2 regions of the Microbispora sp. NPDC088329 genome follow, and region 2 is predicted to be linked to the other one. Evidence: riboswitches for the same ligand, from Rfam matches in the RefSeq annotation. Region 2 holds a riboswitch; the other holds the start of a gene.
The links. Region 2 has a riboswitch for cyclic di-AMP ahead of AB0O28_RS28265 (NlpC/P60 family protein). Riboswitches for the same ligand answer to the same signal wherever they lie in the genome.
Positions count from the first base shown of each region.

Region 1 (3,645 bases), on a different contig from region 2:
TCGAGGATGACGTGGACCGCTTCGGTGTTCTCCAGCCGCTCTTCCACGAAGCGCGCGTAGTAGCGCCAGAACTCCCGCAGGGTGGGCGGCAGCTTGCCCCCGTAGGGGTCCATCAGGGCGAGGAACGCCCGGAACTCGGCGTACAGCCGGTCCAGGGCGGGGCCGTCGAGGGACTCGCCGCTCAGCCGGCACATCGTGACCGTGGACTCGAACAGCGTCGCCACCACCCAGGCGCGCGCCTCGGAGTCGGCGGCGTTGAACGGGCGGCCCTCCGCGTCGACACCGGTGATGCGGGCGTGCAGGCGGTTGAGCCGGGCCGCCTCCCGCTGCCGCACCTGAATGTCGGGGTCGACGATCCGCTGCGTGCTGAGCACGGTGTTGCGCAGCCGCCGCCACGGGTGCGCGACGAAAGTCGAGTTGGTGATCAACGCCGCGCCGATCTGCGGGTGCGCGGCCTCCAGGACGATGGCCCGGGTCGCCACCAGCCCCCAGCGTGCCTGCCGGGTCAACCGGTGGAGCATCGATCCCGGGCCGAGCGGATCGGCGTCGGTTCCGGCTGCTGCTGCGTCGCTCATCGACATCCCTTTCCCATAGGGGCCGGTGCCTGTACGCCGCCGTACCGGCGCTCGCGCCGCCGGTAGGCCTCCAGGCACTCCCAGAAGTGCTCGGCCCGGAAGTCGGGCCACAGCACCCGGGGGAAGACCCATTCGGCGTACGCCACCTGCCACAGCATGAAGTTGGAAATCCGCTGCTCTCCGGAGGTGCGGATGACCAGGTCCACCTCCGGCATGTCGGGGTGGGGCAGGCGACGGGCGAAACTCTCCTCGGTGACCTGCTCGGGCGGCACCCCGTCGCGGATCAGCGACCGGGCGGCCTCGATGATGTCGCGACGACCGCCGTGATCGAACGCGACCGTCAACGTCATCCGCCGGTTGTCGTGGGTCAGCGCCGTCAGGTCGGCGATGTCCCGCGCCAGCGCGGGCGGGATCCGCGGGTCTGTGACCCCGAGGAACCGGCATCGGATCCCGCGTGTGTGCAGTGACAAGGCGTGTTTGCGTATGGCGCGCCGCACCAGGCGCAGCAGGACGTCGACCTCGGGGGCCGGGCGCCGCCAGTTCTCCGTTGAGAAGGCGTACAGGCTCAACCACTCGACGCCGGCCGTGTGCGCTGCCTCGATGACGTCGATCACGGCGGCCTCCGCCGCCCGATGCCCCGCGGTGCGGGGCAGCGACCGCTGCGCGGCCCACCGGCCGTTCCCGTCCATGACACACGCCACGTGATGAGGGATGCCTCTCACACCGCCCGCCTCGAGGAGAAGCACAAGACCACTCCCGTCGTTCGTCGCGATCCCCTCCCCAGGTTCGGGAGGGAGGAGGAGGGTGATCCCTCCGGAGACGGACTCTTTCACGCAGGGCAATTGATTGACTACTTACCGTCGGTAGCCGTGATCCTTACCCCGGACTGACGGGCCCGAGGGTGCGCCGACGCCATCTCGCCGCGGCAACTCGCGCGCAGGTAAAGACGCCTTTTGTCCTGTTTACACCATTCTGGTGCGGTGTGTACCTTTAGGTGCCACGGCAATGGGTACCGGCGGTCTCCGCCTTCTCGTGTCCGTTGCCGTGTCGTTGCCCGGTCCACGCGATCAGGATGATCGCGCGGCCGCCGAATCCGCGTCCTGCGGAGCCGGGGACCCATTTCCTGGGGTGAATCGGGCGCAGCCCCCAGATGCGTCCGTAGGGCACTTCCTGCCCGAACCCGTCAGCTAACCCGGTAGGCGGCATGGAAGCAAGGAGTCAACCCCGTATGCCCACCCATCGGCTCTCCCTCGGCCGCCGGCCCTCCCGCCGGCGCCTGCGCTCCGCCCTCGCGGCGGCGACCCTCGCGGTCTCGGCCGCCTCGGCCACCGTCACGGCGGCCGTCGTCCTGTCCGCCCCGGCCTACGCCAACCCGCACACGTACGGCCAGGACGTCTCCGGCTACGAGGCCGACCACGACTGGGTGAACAGCCGCGCGCAGTTCGGCTTCATCAAGGCCACCGAGGGAACCTCGTGGACCGACTCGTCCTTCCCCCGCCACTGGCGGGAGCTGGAGAAGAAGGGCATCGTCCGCGGTGTCTACCACTACGGCCATCCCTCCAACGACCCCGTCGCCGAGGCCGACCACTTCCTCGAGGTGGTGAACGCGCAGCCGAGCAAGCCCGGTGACATCCTGGTGCTCGACCTGGAGACCACCGACGGCGAGTCGGTCGCACATGTCAACAAGTGGGCCAAGACCTGGCTGGAGTACGTGACGGCCAAGACCGGGACCAGGCCGATGTTCTACAGCGGCTGGAACTTCGCGAACGAGTACGGCGGCGGCCTCGGCCAGTACCCGCTGTGGGTGGCCCACTACAGCAAGGCCCCGGGCGACATCACGCCGCCCGCCGACTGGAAGTCCTGGGCGATCCATCAGTACACCGACTCGCCCATCGACCAGAACGTCTCCGCGCTGACGCCCGCTGAGCTGCGCGCACTCGGCCGGCGCTGATCCGGCGCTGATCCGCTCTCGTGGCCCCGGGCACGTCCCGGGGCCACGACTCGCGGCTCAGACGACCGCGCCCGATCCGTCACGAGTGACGGGCCTGCGGCGCGGGGCGGCGGGAGCGGGCGGCGGCTGCGAGCTGCGCCTCTCCAGCGCGATCGCCACCGGCCCGGCCACGAACGACGACGACAGCGTGCCGACGACGATGCCGATCAGCAGGGCGACGGCGAAGTCGCGCAGCGAGTCGCCGCCGAACACCGCCAGCGCCGCCAGGATGAACAGCGCCCCGAGCCCGGTGTTGACGGTGCGCGGCACGGTCTGCAGGATCGCGGCGTTCACCACCCGGTGGAACGGCTCCCCGCGCCGCACCGGCCACAGCTCGCGCACCCGGTCGAAGAGCACGACCTTGTCGTTGACCGAATAGCCGATGATCGTGAGCATCGCGGCCAGGAAGACGCCGTCGATCGGCTTGCCGAGCCAGGCGAACGCGCCGACGACGACGGCCGCGTCCACGAACAGCGCCGCCACGGCCGCCGTGCCGAACGTCCACCGGAACCGTAGCGCCAGGTAGACGAGCTGCGCCGCGAGCGCGACGGCGAGCGCGATGAGCGCGTTGCGGCGCAGTTCCTCGCCGAGGCTCGGCCCGATGAGCTCGTCGCGCTGCTTGGTGACCTCACCCACGCGCCGGTCCAGCGCCTCCTCCATGCGGACCACGTCGTCGGCGCTGATCTGCCCGGTACGCACCGAGATCGCGTCGTCCGACCGCTGCACGACGGCCGAGGGGAACCCGGCGTCCGCAACCGCCTGCCTGGCCGTCGCGACGTCGACGGGCCTGCTCGTGCCGAACTCGACGATCCGGCCGCCGGTGAACTCGACGCCGTAGTTGAGGCCACGGGCGACCAGCCCGGCACCCGCCAGCACGAGCAGCCCGGCCGCGACGGCGAGCCACAGCCGCCTGCCCCGCATCAGGTCCGGGTCACGCCGGGTCAGCCAGGTCCTGACCCGGCCGATCGAGCCGAGGCCGGACGCCCGCGGGCCGATCCTGCCGATGAGGGCGGAGGTGAGCACCCGGGTGATCAGCATCGCCGAGACCAGCGAGGCGAGCACGCCGATGGCCAGCGTCAC
Region 1 is NZ_JBFBIP010000031.1:26,562-30,206, reverse strand. Features, by position in the region: gene AB0O28_RS36560 (oxygenase MpaB family protein) at 1-575, opposite strand, end outside; gene uppS (polyprenyl diphosphate synthase) at 572-1,276, opposite strand; cyclic di-AMP (ydaO/yuaA leader) riboswitch at 1,651-1,792, shown strand; gene AB0O28_RS36550 (GH25 family lysozyme) at 1,804-2,526, shown strand; gene secD (protein translocase subunit SecD) at 2,584-3,645, opposite strand, start outside.
Region 1: another riboswitch for cyclic di-AMP. It lies ahead of AB0O28_RS36550 (GH25 family lysozyme); the one in region 2 lies ahead of AB0O28_RS28265 (NlpC/P60 family protein).

Region 2 (3,645 bases):
TGACGCCGTCGATCAGGCGGGCGACCAGGCGCTGCCACCACTCCGCGAGCGGAGCCGGGGCGCCGGGCGGAATCGGCCCCGCGGCCGCGTACGGGTGGCCGAAGCCGGGCTGGCCATAGCCCTGCTGGCCGTACTGCTGCCCGTAACCCTGCTGCGGATCCGGCTGCGCGTACTGCTGCTGGCCGTACCCCTGCTGGGCGTACTGCTGCTGCGCATAGCCCTGCTGCTGACCGTAGCCCTGCTGCTGGCCCTGCTGGGCGCCGTAGCCCTGCTGGCCGTACTGCTGCTGGCTGTAGTCCTGCTGCTGGGCCTGCTGGCCGTAGTCCTGCTGCTGGCCGTAACCGCCCTGGGACGACTGGCCGTACTGCTGCTGGGCCTGCTGGCCGTAGTCCTGCTGCTGGCCGTAGCCACCCTGGGACGACTGGCCGTACTGCTGCTGGCCCTGCTGGGCGCCGTAGCCCTGCTGACCGTAGTCCTGCTGGCCGTAACCGGGCTGCTGGCCGTAGTCCTGCTGGCCGTAGCCCTGCTGCTGGCTCTGCTGGGCGCCGTAGCCCTGCTGGCCGTACTGCTGCTGACCGTAGTCCTGCTGCTGGCCGTAGCCACCCTGGGACGACTGGCCGTACTGCTGCTGGCCCTGCTGGGCGCCGTAGCCCTGCTGACCGTACTGCTGCTGGCCGTAACCGGGCTGCTGACCGTAGTCCTGCTGGCCGTAGCCCTGCTGCTGGCCGTAGCCCTGCTGCTGGCCGTAACCGCCCTGGGCGGGGTCATAGCCGGGCTGCTGCTGCGGGCCCGTCTGCTGCCCGGGCTGGCGATAGCTGACGACCGTGACGTCGGGGTCGTAGTCCTGGGCTGGTCTGTCCGTGCCGTACCCGGGGCTCGATGACGGCGGTGGCGTTCCGTCCGACTCGTCCTGGGGGTACGGCGGCTGTCCGGTGCTCACCGTGTCACCTCGTTTCGAAGACGCATGCGCCGCACGTCTGTAGCACACGCTGATATTGCCAAAAGTAGCGACAGGTGTATCAACAGTCACCTTTGCGGCGGTCGACAATCAGCGTCAAAGATCACAAACCAGCCTTCATCAATGGCGATCGAGGTGCAGCAGCATTCGGGTGTTCCCCAGAGTGTTCGGCTTGACGTGCTCCAAGTCGAGGAACTCGGCGACGCCCTCGTCGTACGACGCGAGCAGTTCCGCGTACACCTCGGGGGAGACCGGGGTGCCCTGAATGGGCCTGAAACCGTGCCGGGCGAAGAACTCGACCGCGAAGGTGAGGCAGAAGACCCTCCGCACACCGAGGTCCCTGGCGGTCTCGATGAGCGCCGCGACGATTTGATGGCCGATTCCCCCGCGGCGCGCCGCGGGATCCACCGCCACGGTCCTGATCTCGGCCAGGTCCTCCCACAGCACGTGCAGCGCGCCGCACCCGACGACCTGACCGCCGATCTCGGCCACCCAGAACTCCTGGACGTCCTCGTACAGCGTCACCGTGCTCTTCTTGAGCAGACGGGGACCGACTCCCGAGTACGCGTCGACAAGGCGCCGGATGGCCCGGACGTCGGGCGTCCTGGCCCGGCGCACCGTCACGGCGGTGGCGCCCTCTCCGGTGGGCGTCTGCGCGGCGACCTGCTCCATGAGCGGCCAGCCTAGCCGGACCACGGGCGATCCCTCACCGTCGGCGTCCAGCGGCATCATGGATAACGGTCATGCCCAAACGCCACACTCGACATAGGGCCTGACTGTGCGTAGCCGCCAGGATACGGGCGAACGACCCGCCCGCCCGGCGGCAGCAGTTCCGGTTCGTCCCATTTTTCCCGAGAGTCCCAGCAGCCAATACAAAGACTCAGATCCGCTCAAACCCAGGTGAACGCGGACATACCAGTGCCGAACTCGTGACCCGGTTGTGATCAATCGGTTGTCAAACGTAGACGGGTTTCGGAGTTCTGGTTGAGCAAGAACTCGCCGTGCACTATCGTCCTGCGACGATGCCGGTCATCGTGCACGCTCACGGCGGCCGGGCGCCGAGTCTTCGAAGCACCGCGTGCGGAGGGGAGCCGGGGACCCAACTGCAGGATCAGGATCGGTTCGATCTCAGATCGTCAAGGGGTGAATCCGTCAAGGTAGGGCTACTCCGGCCCGAACCCGTCAGCTAACCCGGTAGGCGCTCAGTAGCGCCCCGCCGAGCGGTCCCGTCCCGATGACGCGGGCCCGCCCCGGGGCGCATGTGGGAGAGGAGCTCGGTTGCGCATGCGTGGAGGACGGTCGGCGGGCAGGCACGCCCGCGGCCGACAGTCCGGATCCGGCACGGCCGGTCCGGGTGCAATCCGCCGGTTGGCGTTCGTCGGCGTCGCGCTCACCGCGATCACGTTCGGCGCCCCGGTGGTCCGCGCCACCGCCGACCCGAAGCCGAGCCTCAAGGAGCTCACAGAGCAGGTCGAGAGCCTCTACACCGAGATCGAGAGCCTCACCGAGCAGTACAACGGCGAGCGCGTGCGTCTGAAGGCGGCCGAGCGGTCCGCCGAGCTCGCCAAGAAGAACCTCGCCAAGAGCGAGGCCGAGCTGGAGGTCCGCCGGCAGAAGGCGAGCGCTCTCGCACAGCACTCCTACATGACCAACGGGCTCAGCGGCGCGCTCGCGCTCATCGGCGGCGACGGCGACCCCAGGGAGTACCTGGACCAGGCCACCACGACGTACGCCCTGGAGCTGCAGGGAAGCCAGGAGGTCGCGGAGGTCACCAAGGCCATGGACGCCGCCGCGCGGGCCAGGCAGAGCGCCTCCGCCCGGCAGGCCGAGGTCAAGAAACTCCTCACCGGCCTCGACTCCCGGCGCGACAAGATCAATAAGTTGATCAAGAAGACCGAGAGCAGCCTCTACCGGCAGGTCTCCCGGACGGTCGGCAGCGAGACGCGCAGCAGGATGTCGTTCCCCATCGTGGGCGACGGCAAGGCGGCCCAGGCGGCACGCTGGGCGCTCAGGCAGCAGCTCAAGCCGTACGTGTGGGGCGCCGAGGGGCCCGGCTCCTTCGACTGCTCGGGTCTGGTCATGGCGGCCTACCAGGCCGTCGGCGTCAGCCTGCCGCACTACACCGGCGACCAGTGGACGGCGGGCACGCACATCTCCCGTGACCAGCTTCGCCCCGGCGACCTGGTGTTCTTCTACTCCGACCTGCACCACGTGGGCATCTACATCGGCGGCGGCTACATGATCCACGCGCCGCGCACGGGAGACGTCATCCACATCGCGAGGATCGCCGGGCGGCCGTTCGCGGGAGCGGTGCGGGTCGCCGACTGAGTCGTCCGAACCGAAGGCGTGGGGTGGAACCGGGTCGCCGACTGAGTCGTCCCGAACCGAGGGCGTGGGGCGGAACGCGGTCAGATGAGACGACGGCGTGCCGCCCAGGCGACGGCCTCGATCGCGGTCGCGACGCCGATCCGGTCGCAGATGCCCCGCAGCCGGCGCCGCACGGTGCGACCGCTGACATCGAGACTGCGGCCCACGCGATCGGCTGTCACGCCCTTGGCCAGCTCCGCGAGGAGAAGCAGGTCCTCTTCGGTGAGACCGGCACGGTCAAGGTCCGAGGCGGGATTGCCACCTCGGTAGACGACCTCGGGAACACCCATCGTCCGCCCTCCCCCACGACGATGATTCGT
Region 2 is NZ_JBFBIP010000018.1:2,811-6,455, forward strand. Features, by position in the region: gene AB0O28_RS28255 (RDD family protein) at 1-940, opposite strand, end outside; gene AB0O28_RS28260 (amino-acid N-acetyltransferase) at 1,079-1,630, opposite strand; cyclic di-AMP (ydaO/yuaA leader) riboswitch at 2,005-2,174, shown strand; gene AB0O28_RS28265 (NlpC/P60 family protein) at 2,327-3,286, shown strand; gene AB0O28_RS28270 (LuxR C-terminal-related transcriptional regulator) at 3,367-3,615, opposite strand.